DNA from 4 places in the Listeria grayi genome. Region 1 is predicted to be linked to each of the others. Evidence: riboswitches for the same ligand, from Rfam matches in the RefSeq annotation. Region 1 holds a riboswitch; each other region holds the start of a gene.

Evidence for each region. Region 1 has a riboswitch for S-adenosylmethionine ahead of metX (homoserine O-acetyltransferase MetX). Riboswitches for the same ligand answer to the same signal wherever they lie in the genome.
Region 2: another riboswitch for S-adenosylmethionine. It lies ahead of metE (5-methyltetrahydropteroyltriglutamate--homocysteine S-methyltransferase); the one in region 1 lies ahead of metX (homoserine O-acetyltransferase MetX).
Region 3: another riboswitch for S-adenosylmethionine. It lies ahead of EL241_RS11605 (methionine ABC transporter ATP-binding protein); the one in region 1 lies ahead of metX (homoserine O-acetyltransferase MetX).
Region 4: another riboswitch for S-adenosylmethionine. It lies ahead of metK (methionine adenosyltransferase); the one in region 1 lies ahead of metX (homoserine O-acetyltransferase MetX).

The regions. Positions count from the first base shown of each region.
Region 1 covers NZ_LR134483.1:715,675-719,890, forward strand. Annotated here, with positions in the region: gene EL241_RS03435 (class F sortase) at 1-610, shown strand, start outside; gene metX (homoserine O-acetyltransferase MetX) at 638-1,747, opposite strand; SAM riboswitch class I at 1,834-1,934, opposite strand; gene EL241_RS03445 (Rib/alpha-like domain-containing protein) at 1,991-3,493, opposite strand; gene EL241_RS03450 (Crp/Fnr family transcriptional regulator) at 3,610-4,216, opposite strand, start outside.
Region 2 covers NZ_LR134483.1:1,195,850-1,200,065, forward strand. Annotated here, with positions in the region: tRNA gene EL241_RS05785 (tRNA-Gly) at 3-73, shown strand; tRNA gene EL241_RS05790 (tRNA-Ile) at 102-175, shown strand; tRNA gene EL241_RS05795 (tRNA-Asn) at 182-254, shown strand; tRNA gene EL241_RS05800 (tRNA-Ser) at 290-380, shown strand; tRNA gene EL241_RS05805 (tRNA-Glu) at 387-458, shown strand; gene EL241_RS05810 (MFS transporter) at 526-1,695, shown strand; SAM riboswitch class I at 1,770-1,882, shown strand; gene metE (5-methyltetrahydropteroyltriglutamate--homocysteine S-methyltransferase) at 1,980-4,216, shown strand, end outside.
Region 3 covers NZ_LR134483.1:2,345,301-2,349,516, reverse strand. Annotated here, with positions in the region: gene EL241_RS11615 (response regulator transcription factor) at 1-640, shown strand, start outside; gene EL241_RS11610 (sensor histidine kinase) at 624-1,802, shown strand; SAM riboswitch class I at 1,862-1,966, shown strand; gene EL241_RS11605 (methionine ABC transporter ATP-binding protein) at 2,056-3,081, shown strand; gene EL241_RS11600 (methionine ABC transporter permease) at 3,078-3,746, shown strand; gene EL241_RS11595 (MetQ/NlpA family ABC transporter substrate-binding protein) at 3,763-4,216, shown strand, end outside.
Region 4 covers NZ_LR134483.1:1,213,878-1,218,093, forward strand. Annotated here, with positions in the region: gene EL241_RS05885 (serine hydrolase domain-containing protein) at 1-856, opposite strand, end outside; gene EL241_RS05890 (membrane protein) at 1,080-1,373, opposite strand; gene EL241_RS05895 (thiol-disulfide oxidoreductase DCC family protein) at 1,532-1,903, shown strand; SAM riboswitch class I at 2,047-2,156, shown strand; gene metK (methionine adenosyltransferase) at 2,263-3,462, shown strand; gene asnB (asparagine synthase (glutamine-hydrolyzing)) at 3,611-4,216, shown strand, end outside.

The DNA of each region.
Region 1 (4,216 bases):
AGTCGAAACAGGATGGTATTCGCCGGGTACACATCCCGGTAGCAATGGGAATGCAGTGATCGCAGGTCATGTAGACAGTAAAAAAGGACCAGCCGTATTTTTTTATTTGAAAGAACTACAGCCTGGCGACAATATTTACCTCTATGATAAAAACAAGCGCAAACTGACATTTACTGTTCGCACGAAAAAAAGTTATTTAGCAGAAAAAGCTCCAGTATCTGAAATCTTTGGCAGCAATACAAAGCCGATGCTTAACTTGATTACCTGCACCGGAACCTTTGACCATAAGCGCCGAACTCATATCGATCGTCTGGTAGTTTCAGCAGAATTAACGAATGACTCCGGGCAAGAACATTTGCAAAAACCAGTTGCCCCGACCCACCTTGAAAAAAGCGGTCAGACATTGAGCTGGCATTCCACACCGGAAGCAGCCGTCGTAGGTTACAATGTATATGCAATAGACACCAAGACAGGGACAAAAAAGCGAATCGCCAAAGTCGCTTCTCACGAGAGAAAAAGCGTTATGATCAAATCAAAATCACACGAAAAATATGGTGTTACCGCAGTCAATTACGATTTAGAGGAATCGGTGCTGGCTTTGGTACGATAAAAAAAGCTGTCCATCAGGACAGCTTTTTTATAGCATTGTCGATAATGTTTTTGTTTCTAAAAAATGCTGAATGACAGGCGCGAATTTTTCTTTTTCTTCTTCGACTAAAAAAGCATCATGTCCATATTCCGAAGCAATTTCGTGATAGTGGACAGGAACATGCCACTCTTTTAAAAGGCGATAGTGTCTGCGGATATCATGGATGCGAAACAGTTGGTCCGTCGTAATACCAATCAATAAGTAGGGAATGGAAATATCGGAAAATGGTGGCCGTTCATTTTCTGCTGCTGATGTGACATCGAAAAGATCGATCGCTTTGGTCAGATAAAGATAGCTGTTAGCATCAAAGCGTTCCACAAAACTGTCGCCCTGATACTGCAAGTAAGACTCGATCTGGAAATGCTCTTTGGAAAAAGCTCGCGGGGAAGATTCCGCCACAGTAAAGCGTTCAAAGCGTTTGGAAAACAATTCGCTTGTCCGGTACGTCATCATGCCGATCATTCGGGCTGTGGCAAGTCCGCCTTCTGGTTGCCCGACATAGTTTCCACCGTTGAAATCAGGGTCATTCAGGATCGCCATACGCATGATCAGATTATAGCCGATTGCATCAGGACCGCAAGCGAGGGGAGAGGCGATGTTGATGATACTCTCTGTTATTTCCGGATAATCGATCGCCCATTGTGTTGCCTGCATACCACCCATTGAACCACCAATGACTGCTTTTAGCTTCGTTATATGTAGTTCTTCTAACAACTCTCTTTGTACTTTGATAATATCTTTTACACTAAAGCCTGGAAATTCAAGACGAAAGGCCTCTCCTGTTTGTGGATTGATAGAGGAGGGACCAGTCGTCCCACTACAGCCGCCAAACACATTGGTACAGACAACAAAATATTTATTCGTATCAACTGTTTTGCCCGGTCCAATATACGGATCCCACCAGCCAGGCGTATCTGCTTCATCATGTTTAGCTGCGTGTGCCGTACCGGTAAGCGCATGTTCCAGCAAAATACAATTATCCCGTTCAGGGGACAAAGTACCATATGTTTCATAACCGATCGTGATCGGACCAAGCCGCTCCCCATTTTCTAAGATAAATGGATGGTGGGCAAATAGCTCTTTTTGCTCTAAATACACTCCGAACACTCCCTTTTAATGCGTGATTTAATAAAAAAACTCTAGCGAGAACAAGTCGCTAGAGTTGATTTTAATGGAATAAACGCGACTTATCTTTCAGTAAATACTGCTGGAATTAGCACCGTAAATTAAGATTCCGGTTGCTAAGGCTTCAAAGGGCCAGTCCCTCCACCTTTCTAGATAAGAAATAGTTATAAAATTAGTTTTATACTACGCTTAATTGCAAGGATTGTCAAGGTGTCCTCAGCGCATATTGGGTTTCCGAAGCAAGAGATAGGCTGCTGAAAGAATTAGCAGTCCGCCGGCTGAAGCTGCTGGAAACGAATCGCCAGTTTTAGGCAGTTTTTTGACACGAGCAGAGCGAAGCACGAGGGTATTGTTTTGGTTGTCTAAGCCGCTTTCCCGCTGGCTCGTGATGATAACTTGCAGGTCATCGCCATCCGGTCCGCCATCTTCGTGATCCGTATAATCCTCTTCCTCCTCATCATAGAAGTAGGTACTCATACCGCTATAATTTCCCGCTTCATCTGTCGCAGTCAAAGAGACGATCATCCCTTCAGGAAGCGCTGTTTCAAGTTCAAGTGCGAAATGGCCGTTTTTATCCGCATAGGTAGACCCGATCAGTTCGCTATATCCGTCCAAAATAAACACTAGCGTGTGAGGATCGGCAGTGCCAACGAGTTTGAGATCCGTTGTTTTGGAAAAATCGAGCTTTGGTGTTTTTAAAGTTGGTACATCATTCCAGATCATAATGGCTATTTCGATATCGGAAAAATTCCCTGCTGGATCAGTAGCCACTACTCTTACAAGCTGATCGCCCAGTTGATTCGGTTTTGGTGCCCATCCTTTTTTGAAAGTAAGTGAAACCTTGCCGCTGTTATCTGTAGCTGTCACTAGATCTTGTGGCTTGATGGTAGTACCTTTGTCGAATACAAAAAGTTGATCTTTTTTCGGTTGGATAAGTGGTTTTTCGGTATCGATTACTTGGTAGCTGACTGTAAAAGTTTCGGTGCGGTCTCCTTTTTTAGCTTCGATTGTTGTAGAAAAAGTACCGACTTTGCTAGTAGAAAGCTGTCCCTTTATGACACGAAGGGCAACGCCGGATTCAGCTGTAAGTAGATCACTTGTTGCTAATTTTTTCCCGATTGGGAATCGAAGTGCCGTTTTTGGATGAGCGAGTGGCACCGCTGTGACCGTATAGCTTACTTGCAGTTCTGTGGACGTATCATCGGCAAATACAACCGTGATCGCTATCGTTTTTTGACCAGCAGTTGTGAAATCAGGTACGGCTCCGGATTTGAAATCCGCGGATTTTACCTTAGAAGGATCTTCCGCAGTAATAAACGCCGATGCTGCTGGTGTTTTTTCTCCTTGCTTGAAGTGGAGATCTTGCTTGGCTGTTACATTTGTCGTCTGGATCGCAACCACTTTATAAGGAACGGTGATTGTTTCCAGACTACCATCTTGATAGTTCACTACTAGCGTTGCAGTATGCATTCCTGCTGTTGCCGTATCTGGCACGTCGCCTTTAAAGTGGACTTTTTCTATTGTTTCCTGTTCGGAAAGAGCAACAAAGTCTTGTGGAGTTGGTACTTGTCCTGTAGAGAAACTTACTGCCGTTTTTGGATGGACAATCTTTTGCCCTTCAAGTGGTGCAGCTGCCGAAACATGGCTTGGGATGCTTAGACAAATTAGTAAAAGCACAGCAAGCCAACAAATAAGTGATTTCTTGATCGTTGTTGTCATTCTTTTGCTCCTTTTATATGTTTTTTATAGAATAGCAATGTTGCCGCTATAAATAATAAGTGAATAAGTAATAGGGAGTGGGAAAAATGGCGGATTTTTGACAAAAAGTTGGCAAGCTAAGCAAAATATTCATTTAATAATAGTTGCTGCTCTTCCGGTTTGTATATTTGCCATGGTTTTGGGGAAAGCGTAAGGATACCCTCTTTTTCTAACTTTTGCAGATTAATGGCTACATAGGTGCGAGCGATATGTAAATAGCTCCCAAGAATTTTCTGAGTGAAATAATATGGAATCAAATACGAGCCGTCTGGTTCTGTGCGTCCAAACTTTTCGCCGATCGCAAGTAGGGCTGCAAGGATGCGTTTATCGGTAGGAAGGTGAAGTAGCTGTTCGCGCCACAACAAAGCTTCCGTATTAGCGATATATAGCTGCTGAATGAGGCGAACTGGTTCAGCAGTGGCATTGATGCGTTCCAGTAAGTAGGAATGATCGAATTTATAAACGATCACATCGCTGATGGCTCGGAAGCCGAATAATGTCTGATTGTCGATTTCCGGTTGTAAGAAACCGATCAACTCATTTTTTCCGCAGAAATACAGGATACTGTCTTCTTTGCTAGTAGATTGATAAGCTACGGCAACACCTTCGATCAAAATATACAAGGTATCGTTGGACCGATTTTCTTCGATCATTACTTGATTGCGCTTAAACTGCAGTCTTTCG
Region 2 (4,216 bases), 480 kb from region 1:
ATGCGGGTGTAGTTTAGTGGTAAAACTACAGCCTTCCAAGCTGTTGTCGTGGGTTCGATTCCCATCACCCGCTCTTTGTTAATATTCTATTTATCTGTGAAGGGCCTATAGCTCAGCTGGTTAGAGCGCACGCCTGATAAGCGTGAGGTCGATGGTTCGAGTCCATTTAGGCCCATTTTATTCCACAGTAGCTCAGTTGGTAGAGCAATCGGCTGTTAACCGATCGGTCGTAGGTTCGAGTCCTACCTGTGGAGTTATTCTTTAGAAGAATAGATTTTTTAAAACATTTGGGGAAGTACTCAAGTGGCTGAAGAGGCGCCCCTGCTAAGGGTGTAGGTCGCGAAAGCGGCGCGAGGGTTCAAATCCCTCCTTCTCCGCCAGATGTAGGCCCGTTGGTCAAGCGGTTAAGACACCGCCCTTTCACGGCGGTAACACGGGTTCGATTCCCGTACGGGTCATAATTTTAAAAAGGTAATGCCAACTTTGGTATTACTTTTTTTATGTATGTAGAAAGAAGGTGTCTTCATGACGGATAGATTCCGATTTTGGGTCTTAACTACAGTAGTTGCAATATCAGGATTATCTCAGGGGTTATTGTTGCCTTTGATTGCAATTATTTTTGAAGAAAAAGGTATTTCTTCGAGTATCAACGGATTGCATGCCACGGGAATTTATATTGGCGTGTTGCTAGTATCACCTTTTATTGAGGCACCTCTTCATAAATATGGCTTTAAACCAGTTGTTTTAGTCGGAGCAGCGATAGTAGGGGTCGCCATTCTTTTATTTCCGATCTACTTTAATCTTTATTTTTGGTTTTTACTGCGCTTACTAATTGGAGTCGGTGATCATATGCTTCACTTTTCTTCACAAACCTGGATCGGGGCGATAAGCGACCCTTCTAAAAGAGGAAGGAATATGTCCATCTATGGACTGTTTTTCTCCGTAGGGTTTGCCGTGGGACCACAGTTAGTTAATCTAGCAAGTTTCTCACAAAATTTGCCATTTTATTTGTCTGGACTATTAATTTTAGTCACTTGGATCATTCTGTGGAAATTAGATAATGGTTTTATTTCCTCGGGCAAAAAAATCCGAGCGATTTCTTTCTTTGATAGTTTTAAACGGTTTTCCAGCGTGCTGAAAACAAGCTGGGTCGCAATGATTCCGCCATTTCTATATGGCGTATTGGAAACAGGATTGAATGCTACTTTTCCAGTTGTTGGCCTGCGTGAAGGGATGGGGACGGCTGTTATTACCATTATTATATCCTCATTTTCAGTAGGGACGATTCTATTTCAACTGCCGATCGGGATCTTTAGCGACCGGGTAGGAAGAGGAAACTTATTGCCGTTTCTGACGATTGGGGGAGCATTTTTGTTTTTAATACTTGCTTTTGTTCATCACACGCTACTTTTTATTCTCCTGTTCTTTATTCTAGGGATTTTTCTTGGTTCGCTGTATTCCCTCGGCTTATCCTATATGACAGATTTAACGGCATTGGAGCTATTGCCGGCTGGAAATATCCTCGTGGGGATGTGTTTTAGTGCTGGGAGTATCGTGGGGCCGATCTTTACAGGAAATTTGATTAGTCACTTTGGTCCGGCTAGTTTTTATTATACGGTGGCCGCCCTATTGTTGGCCGGTACAGTGTTGCTTTTTAATGGAGGAAATAATAAACAAAATTCAGTTAATTTCTAAAAAAGGGTTGCTTTTCATGATATGGCTATGTATAATTATGAAAACAATACAAGTTAACACCAACTAAATATTAGCTCTTATTATGAGTGGTAGAGGGACTGGCCCGATGAAACCCAGCAACCTTTCAATTTTTTATTGAAAAGGTGCTAATTCCTGCAAAGCTTCAGTAAGCTTTGAGAGATAAGAGAGATGCGATATTATTTTTTCAGTGATAAATCAACCTCTCTAATTCTCTAGGGAGGTTTTTTCGTGTGTTGGAAGCTCGGAGAAAGGAGAAAAGATATATGGTAAAAGCAATTAGTTCAAATTTGGGGTATCCGCGTTTAGGGGAGAAAAGAGAATGGAAGCGAGCATTAGAGCGCTATTGGAATGGTGCGATCTCGCAAGAAGAATTGGAAAAGGAAACGAAACAAATTCGATTGCAGTCATTGAAGAAACAACAGGAGAAGGGTGTAGAACTAATTCCTGTCGGCGATTTTAGTTATTATGATCATATTTTGGATACAAGTTTGACATTCGGCGTTATTCCGAAGCGTTTCGAAACGGATCAACCTTCCTTAGATACATATTTCGAAATTGCCCGAGGACGGGAAAACGCAGTTGCTTCAGAAATGACGAAATGGTTTAATACGAATTATCATTATATCGTGCCGGAATTAAAAGATGCAGCACCGCATTTAGCTTTCAACCGCCCGTTAAAATATTATTTGGAAGCAAAGGAAGAGCTTGGGATCGATGGTAAACCAGTTGTGGTGGGGCCGATCACTTATTTAAAATTAGGGAAAGGAAGCGAAGGCGATTTTGAAGGGTTATTAGATCAATTTATCCCGCTATATACTCAATTGATCAAAGAACTGGAAGAAGGCGGCGTGAAGTGGGTACAGATCGACGAACCTTATCTAGCAACAAGTTTTCCGAAAGAAGAGCTGGGACTTTATAAAAAAACATATGAAGCGATCCGTGCTGCGGCACCAGAAATAAAAATCGAGCTCCAAACTTATTTTGAAAGTTTGGACTATTATGAAGATATTGTTAAATTGCCTGTCGATGCGATTGGTATCGATTTTGTACATGATCATGGGGAATCCTTGGAAGCACTTGAGAAATTTGGCTTTCCAGCTGATAAAATTTTGGGTGTCGGTATCATCAATGGGCGTAATGTATGGCGGAGTGATTTGGCAAAACAAAAAGCATTGCTTGAAAAAATCGTTACACTTGCAAAGGCCGAAACCATTTTTGTCCAGCCGTCAAACTCTTTACTGCATGTACCTGTAACTAAAAAGACGGAACCTGATCTAGAAGAAGTATTGTGGAATGGTTTATCATTTGCTGATGAAAAACTAGATGAGATCGTTCTTTTGACAAAAGCACTGAATGGTGAAGAAACTGCTGATTTCGCGGCTTCTACCAATGCAGTTGCAGCACTGAATGCTTCCTCGCACCGTAATAATAATGAAGTCCAAACAGCGATCAAGAATTTAGAAAATGTCACGGTAGAACGGGACTTACCATTTGCAGAACGTATCAAACAGCAGCACGAATGGTTAAAACTACCATTACTTCCGACGACGACGATCGGTAGCTTCCCACAATCACCTGAAGTACGGAAAAAACGAGCAGAATGGCTGAAAGGTAATTTATCCGACAGTGATTATGATACGTATATCAAAGCAGAAATCAAACGCTGGATCGAGATCCAAGAAGATCTAGATATTGATGTATTAGTACATGGTGAGTTCGAACGTACGGATATGGTCGAATATTTCGGTCAGAAATTAGCTGGCTTTAAGGCGACAAAATTCGGCTGGGTACAATCCTATGGTTCCCGCGCGGTACGTCCACCACTTATTTACGGAGATGTCGCTTTTACAGAAGAAATCACTGTAAAAGAAAGTGTATATGCCCAATCGCTGACAGATCGTCCTGTAAAAGGAATGCTCACTGCACCGGTAACGATCATCAACTGGAGCTTTGTGCGTGACGATATTCCAAAAAGCGAGGTCGCGAATCAAGTTGGTTTGGCACTCCGTACAGAAGTAGAGGCGCTTGAGGCAAATGGCATTCGGGTCATCCAAGTTGATGAGCCGGCACTTCGCGAAGGACTGCCGCTTAAAGAATCACGTTGGAAAGAATATTTAGATGATGCCGTTTACTCATTCAAGCTAACAACGACTTCTGTCAAAAATGATACGCAGATCCATACGCATATGTGTTACTCGGATTTTGATGATATTATCGATACGATCAGCGCACTAGATGCCGACGTGATTTCGATCGAGACCTCGCGAAGTCATGGTGAGATCATCTCTACGTTTGAAGAAGTAACTTATGATAAAGAGATCGGTCTGGGTGTTTATGATATCCACAGTCCACGTGTTCCAACCGTTGAAGAGATCCAAGACAACATCAAACGTGCGCTTCGTGCAATCGATGTCAAACAATTTTGGATCAACCCAGATTGTGGACTGAAAACGAGAAAAGAGCCAGAAACGATTGCAGCTTTAAAAGACATGGTCAAAGC
Region 3 (4,216 bases), 1.1 Mb from region 1:
GCTATACCTCCAAAACGAGGGCTATCAGATCTATCAAGCCTATAATGGAAAAGAAGCCTGGGAGATCGTTCAAGATAAAATGCCGTCCTTAGTGATTCTGGATGTAATGATGCCGGAGATGGACGGACTAGAGGTCTGTAAAAAAATGCGCAATGAAAATATTTTGACGCCGATCTTGATGTTGAGTGCGAAAGCAGAAGATAATGACAAGATCATGGGGCTCTTAACAGGAGCTGATGATTATATGGTCAAGCCTTTCAATCCGCTTGAGCTATCTGTACGCGTAAAAGTGATTCTGAGAAGGATCCAGAATATCCGAGCCAATAGTAGTGTCGATACAGCTAAAACGATCATTGGCCCGATCGTGATCGATAAAGATCAGCACATTGTGACGGTGAATGAAAAAGAGCTACATTTGACGACTTCCGAATTTGATATTTTATATTTGCTGGCCAGTGAACCGGGACGTGTTTTTAGCTCAGAATATATTTTTGAAAAGATCTGGCAGGAGAAAGCGCTTGGAGCAAGTAAAACGGTGATGGTCCACATCAGTAATTTACGAGATAAACTTCGCGTTGCTATGGCGGGAGAAAATGTTATCAAGACCATCTGGGGAGTGGGCTATAAAATTGAACTTTAAAAAAATCTTTCTACATGTCAGCCGAATGATGAATATTTGGCAGGTAGCATTCTTTGCGGTTTTATCATGGATGTTCGCATTGTTTTTGCTGCGGACGATGTATCTCTGGTTAGTAGCGATCCGCGATGATTCTATTGTACTCAAGGGATTATCAGATTCTTTTGTCCGCCTATTTGGCAAGACGAAATATACCCAACTGCGGGAGTCTATCGGGTTTGGGATCACGAAATATATCGTTGTTCTACTGCTCGCGACTTTGATTTTCTATTTATTCTACCGCTTTTGCCGGCATCAAATATTTAAGAAACAGCTGCGGACGATCAATTTTGCATTGCGGGAAGACCGTCCTGTGGATACCGCCAGTTATGTAAAGGATATCCAAGAGCTGGAAGAAAATATTGAGAATATGCGTAAACGGCAGCGTGTGCTTATGGAACAAGAATCACAAGCTCAAAAGGCGAAAAATGATTTGATTACCAACGTATCACATGATCTACGGACGCCGCTGACTTCGATCTTGGGTTACCTAAGCTTTATTCACGAAGACCGCTATCGTGATGAGATCGAACTGCGCTATTACACCGAATTAGTGTATGGCAAGGCGAAGCATCTTCATAAGTTGATTGACGACTTGTTTTCCTATACCCGTTTGGAAAGTACGGAATATCCGCTGAAACATGATATGCTTGATATGAACGAACTACTGAGCCAGCTTGTTTTAGAGTTCGAAGCACAAGCAGCTGAACGAAAAATCAAGATCAATGAGAGCTATCAACTTGATAAATTGATCGTAACAGGTGATGGGAATCAGATCATGCGGCTATTTGAAAATTTATTTTCCAATGCGCTCCGCTATGGCGAAAATGAGTTGGAGATCGTAGCTCGAAAAGAAGAAGAAATGGCTGTGGTCGAGGTTTCTAATTATGGAGAGGAAATCCCAGCTATCGATTTGCCATATTTATTCGATCGTTTTTATAAAGTCGACAAAAATCGGACGACCACTGGAACGGGGCTTGGGCTTGCGATCGCGAAGTCGATCGTAGAGAAGCACGGCGGGATCGTGACCGCAGAGAGCAAAAATCGCAAAACGACATTTATTGTCAAATTACCGCTTGCTGAGCATCAAAGTCGGAAAAATTGTTCGTATTCAATCAATAGTTGACAAAATTAAGCAGTTCGGTGTAATATAAACGAACAGCAATTATAACTAATAAAATCATATTCTTATCAAGAGCGGTGGAGGGAAATGCCCTACGAAGCCCGGCAACCTAAGCAATTTGCTTAAGGTGCTAATTCATGCAAAACATTTGTTTTGGAAGATGAGAAGAAAGTAATCGACCTCTAAATCGTCGCCTTTCTGCTCACTTGCAGAAAGGCTTTTTTCATATTCTGACAGAAAAAAAGGTGAATAAAAAATGATTACACTCAAACAAGTAGTGAAAGATTATAAAACGAGATCGCAAAAAATCCGTGCTGTTGATCATGTCGACCTTCAAATCGAGGACGGTGAGATCTTTGGAGTAGTTGGTTATTCCGGTGCTGGGAAAAGTTCATTGATCCGAATGTTCAATGGTTTGGAGCTTCCAACAGAAGGAACGGTTCAGATCGGCGAGAATATCATCAGCGAGATTCGTGGCGGCAAACTTCGCAAAGCCAGACAAAAGATCGGTATGATTTTTCAGCATTTCAATCTGCTGTGGTCGCGAACAGTTTTTGAGAACATCGCTTTTCCACTGGAGATCGCTGGCATCCGTGGTGCAGAAAGAAAACAGCGTGTCAATGAGCTGATCCGGTTGGTTGGGCTGGAAGGAAAAGAGCGTTCCTATCCATCCGAATTAAGTGGCGGTCAAAAACAGCGTGTCGGGATTGCCAGAGCGCTTGCCAATGACCCAAATGTACTGCTTTGCGATGAGGCGACTAGTGCGCTCGATCCGCAAACAACGGATGAAGTACTGGATCTGCTGCTTGATATCAATAAAAAACTCAATCTGACTATTATTGTCATCACCCATGAAATGCATGTTATCCGCAAAATCTGTAATCGGGTCGCTGTCATGGAAGAAGGAAAAGTAGTAGAACTCGGCAATGTGCTCGATGTTTTCCAGCATCCGCAGCAGCAAGTGACCAAACGTTTCGTGCGTCAAGTGACCGATTCCGATGAGACAGAAGAACTGATCCAACTGCTCTTAGAAAATTACGGTGAGCAAGGTGAGATCGTGAAGTTGCTGTTTGTAAATAAAAATGCGACTCAACCGATCATTTCAGAAGTAGTTAGGGCGCAGCAAGTGTCATTGAATGTCCTGCATGGTTCGTTGACACAGACGCAAAACGGTGCATACGGTACCTTATATGTTCATTTGACAGGAGAGCCGGAGCGTATCGCCAAGAGTATTGAACAATTTCACCAATTGCAGGTAGAAACGGAAGTGATCAGCAAATGATGAACCATTTATTCCCAGATGTGGATTGGCAGTTGATTGGAACTGCCACCCAAGAAACACTTTATATGACAGTGATTTCCCTAGTGCTGGTTTTTATAATCGGAATCATTCTAGGATTGCTGCTGTTTTTGACAGCTAACGAAGACAGCATTTGGAAGAAGATCATCCATTGGATCACAGCTGTTATTGTTAATATTTTCAGATCGATCCCATTTATCATCCTGATCATTTTATTGATCCCAGAGACAAAACTTCTAGTCGGAACGATCATTGGACCAAAAGCCGCACTTCCAGCTTTGATCATTGGCGCAGCACCTTTTTACGGTCGTTTGGTAGAAATCGCCTTTCGCGAAGTAGACAAGGGCGTTATCGAAGCCGCTAGAGCTATGGGTGGGAATATTTTCACTATCATTTGGAAAGTGCTGTTACCAGAAGCCATGCCGGCGATAATTTCCGGGATCACCGTCACAGCGATCTCACTCGTGAGTTATACAGCAATGGCAGGCGCGGTTGGAGCAGGTGGCCTTGGAAACGCCGCCTATATCGATGGCTATCAACAAGCGAACTTTCAGATAACGATCGTTGCAACCGTGATTATTTTAATTATTGTATTTATCTTCCAAATTATTGGAGATTTATTAACCAAATCGTTTGATAAACGATAAAAAAGGAGAGGGAAAAATGAAAAAGTTTACAGCATTATTTGCAGTTTTAGCAGTTATTTTAGTATTAGGGGCTTGCGGGTCCGGAAGCAAAAGTTCTTCAGGCGATTCCAAGAACAAAGAATTGATCGTAGGTGCATCTAGTTCACCACATGCAGTTATTCTTGAAAAAGCAAAACCGATCTTGAAAAAGAAAGGCATCAACTTGAAAATCGTGAAATACAATGACTATGTGTTACCGAATAAAGCACTAGACGAAGGCGATTTGACAGCTAACTATTTCCAACATAAACCATATTTGGAATTAGAAGAAAAGCAAAAAGGCTATAAATTCGCTGATGTCGGCGCTATTCACTTAGAACCACTTGGCATCTACTCGAAAAAAGTAAAATCACTGAAAGACTTAAAAGATGGCGCTCAAATTTTAGTATCCAACTCTAAATCAGACTGGCCACGTATTATCGGTATTTTTG
Region 4 (4,216 bases), 500 kb from region 1:
TTTTCGTTGTTTGCGCAGTCAGCAGTTTATTCGTTGTCAACAAACTTTGAAAACGCCAGAGATCCTCGACATTGCTGTATAAATTACCAGCACCGAGCAGGCTACTCATTAATTTCTGAGAATATTGCAGTTCTTTCTGTGTATATTCTTGCTTGGTTGCTTCATCATATCGGTACTCATTCGGGAGAAAGGCAGTAGCAGGAAGTTCATCCCAGAAAAGGGTATGGGCGAGTTGCCATTTATCGAGCAGTCGCTTGTGAACGACCGCTTGATAACTTTTTTGTTCTAAATCAGCAATGATCGCTGCTAAATAGGTATAGTTGACATTAGAATAGGCATACGTCTGTTTATCCGAAAAAGTCGTATGCTGGATTGCATTCCTCAATTCAGTAGATTCGGTAGTCAATAGAGTGCTTGGCGCGGTTTCCGGCATGGAATAGCCTGAGGTATGGCTCAGTAACTGCTCGACAGTGACCTTATCAGCTTGAGGGGCAGTTTTTACAAAATCGGATAATTTGCTATCATAACGAAGCCGGTGTTCTTCAATCAATTGTCCGACAATTACCGCCGTATATAATTTCTGCAAGGAGGCAATTGGATAGAGCTGCGCTTTTTGGTTCGCCTTATTTGTCGAATGATTCGCATCTCCATAAGTATGTATCGAGGTGACTTTGTGATCAGCGGCAAGCAGAAGCGTTCCACTCACATGTTTTTGTTTTATAAGATTGGAGATTTTTTTATCTGTTTTATCAGTTTGCGCTCGTTTTGGCTGGGCAGTTTTGTAATAAAAAAAGAATACCAGCAAAATTCCCAGAAAGACGATGCAAAACCAAAGCTGTTTTTGGTATCTTCGCATGCTTGTATCTCCTTTCAATAAAGAGCCCACTCTACACAGAATGGGCTCATCTTCGTCGTTAAAGCCTGCGTTCCGGTGCTCACGTACAGAAGTACGCTCCGCTTCGGTACTCAGCTTTGCCTAGAATCTAATCATTTTTTACCAAGCTGAAAACAGTAAGATAATGATTGAAATGGTGTTTTTCTTCAGTCTAAGCCCACTCTACATAGAATGGGCTCAGATTTTATGCTTTGGTTGCTTTTTTCGGCTTAGAGCCGCTCCGAACAAAGAGGTGGATCAGGCTGAGCAGCAGGGAAAAGATATAAGCTGCAAGTGTTGCTAAAAATAATGAGATCGCGATTTTGGTTTGACTTAAACCAGCCCCGTAAAAGCTGAAGAAAAAGATCACGCCACTTGCGATCAATGCGAGCGTCACGATCAAGTATTTGAACCAGCGCCATTTTAAAATAAATTCAAATAAACAAATCACTGCAAAAAAGCCAATAAAAATAATGCCTGCTAGAGGAAAAATATCCATAAAAAAACTCCTTTATACATCTTGCCAAATTAAAATCAGTTTCCGTTCAAGCAATGACTTGCTACTACCACGCTCGATAACGGAACTATATTTCTATTTTCCTATCATACCATATGTTTAAATTAATGATAAGCGGAAAAAGAAAAGTAGGAGGGGTTATGATGAAAGATATTGTCTTGTATGATGGAAACTGCGGGTTCTGCCGGCTTTCCAAAAATATGGCGAAAAAATTAGATTGGCTGCGAAATTTGGAATGGATCGAACTAGAGCGCTATCAAGGTGTTCTGTTTTCACAAGAAGAACTGGAATCAGAGATCCATCTAGTGACATCGAGTGGAAAAGTCCTGCGTGGCTTCAGCGCGATCAGAAGGATCCTTTGGCAGTTGCCACTGACAACGATTCTGTCTTTACTACTATATTTGCCTTTTGCAAAATGGTTTGGCGACCGCGTCTATGCTTTTGTGGCGAAGTATCGTGGCAAGATCATGGAGCTTTTAAATGCGATCGGAGTGGCGACTCCGGCTGTTTAAATCAAAATCTTGTAAGAACCCAACATTGTTTGATTTTCATATTGCTTTTATCCACAGTTTAATTTATAATTAGTTTTATCACTGATTGAAGAAGCGCATGAATTCTTCTAAAGATGTGGAAGTACAATCAAATATTAAATTTAATCTTATCCAGAGCGGTAGAGGGACTGGCCCTTTGAAGCCCAGCAACCTACATGAAATTGATGTAAGGTGCTAACCTGTTGCAGGAAAGTGATTTCCTGAACGATGAGAGCGAAGGTATACAAATTCTGCCTTTTCTCTGTGCGCCTATGGCCATATTAGAGAAAAGGTTTTTATTTAGCCCGGACGCCTTGTAAGATTTAAAGGAGGAAATACAATTGGCAAAGAATCGTCACTTATTTACATCAGAATCCGTTTCTGATGGGCATCCAGACAAAATCGCAGATCAGATCTCTGACGCGATTTTAGATGCAATCATTGCGAAAGATCCAGATGCACGAGTTGCATGCGAAACGACAGTTACTACTGGCCTTGTGCTTGTAGCAGGGGAAATCTCCACTTCTGTTTATGTAGACATCCCAAGAATCGTACGGGATACGATCAAAGGGATCGGATACACACGTGCTAAATACGGGTTCGATGCAGAAACCTGTGCGGTATTGACAGCTATTGATGAACAATCACCAGATATCGCGCAAGGTGTGGATGAAGCACTAGAAACGCGAGGGTTGACAAAGGATGAAGCAATCGAATCGATCGGCGCTGGAGACCAAGGGCTGATGTTCGGTTTTGCAACGAATGAAACAGAAACGTTAATGCCACTGCCGATTTACTTGGCACATGGCTTATCACGGAAAATCGCCGAATTGCGCAAAGATGGGACAATCGATTATTTACGTCCAGATGCAAAAACACAAGTTACAGTGGAATATGATGAAAATGATCAGCCTAGCCGTGTCGATACCATCGTTATCTCGACGCAGCACCATCCGGACATCGAGCAAGCGCAAATCGCAAAAGATCTGCATGAACATGTGATCAGTGCTGTTATTGATCCAACTTTATTAGACGAAGATACAAAATACTTCATCAATCCAACCGGCCGTTTCGTCATTGGCGGACCACAAGGGGATGCCGGGTTGACTGGCCGGAAAATTATCGTAGATACATACGGTGGTTATGCAAGACATGGCGGCGGTGCGTTTTCCGGTAAGGATCCGACCAAAGTAGACCGTTCCGGTGCATACGCTGCTAGATATGTAGCGAAAAACATTGTAGCCAGCGGTTTGGCGGACAAAGCAGAAGTGCAGCTTGCTTATGCGATCGGTGTTGCTAAGCCAGTGAGTATCTCCATCGATACTTATGGAACAAGCAACTATTCGGAACAGGCTTTGATCGATGCGGTGAACCAATTATTCGACTTACGTCCGGCAGGAATCATCCAAATGCTTGATCTAAGACGACCGATCTACAAGCAAACAGCTGCATTCGGTCACTTTGGCCGCGCGGATATCGACTTACCATGGGAAAAAACCGATAAAAAAGATGCTTTGCGTACCTTAGTAGAAAATGCTTGATTCAATGTCTCTTGCCAAGTGACCGGCAAGGGACATTTTTGCTTGTAAAACTATTCATTGTTTCACTATTCAAATACCGCTTTTTTATGATATGATAGACGTTGTGATATAACTAGATTTAAGAATTATGAAGATGAGGAGAATGAGCATGTGTGGATTTATCGGATGCGTGCATGACCGCATCGCCGAGATTACAGGCGAAGAAAAAGACGTATTTAGAGAAATGAATAAAATGATCACTCATCGTGGTCCAGATGACGAAGGCTATTATACAGATGAACATATCCAATTTGGATTTAGACGATTGAGTATTATAGATGTAGAAAACGGGCATCAGCCGCTTACTTATGAAAACGAACGTTATTGGATCATTTTCAATGGCGAGATCTATAATTATGTAGAGCTACGTGAAGGATTGGTAAAAGAGGGTATGCACTTTGAAACAGAAAGTGATACAGAAGTCATTATCGCAATGTATGCTAAACATAAAGAAGAAACGGCAAAACACCTGCGCGGTATGTTTGGATTTGTCATTTGGGACAAAGAAACAAACCAAGTTTATGGTGCGCGCGATCATTTTGGGATCAAACCATTTTTCTATGCAGAAGAAGACGGCAAACTGTATGTTGGTTCTGAAAAGAAATCGATTTTGCATGCGCTGAAAAATCAAACATTAGACGAAGTTTCTTTGCAAAATTATATGACATTCCAATTTGTTCCCGAACCAGATACATTGACGACTTCTGTGAAAAAA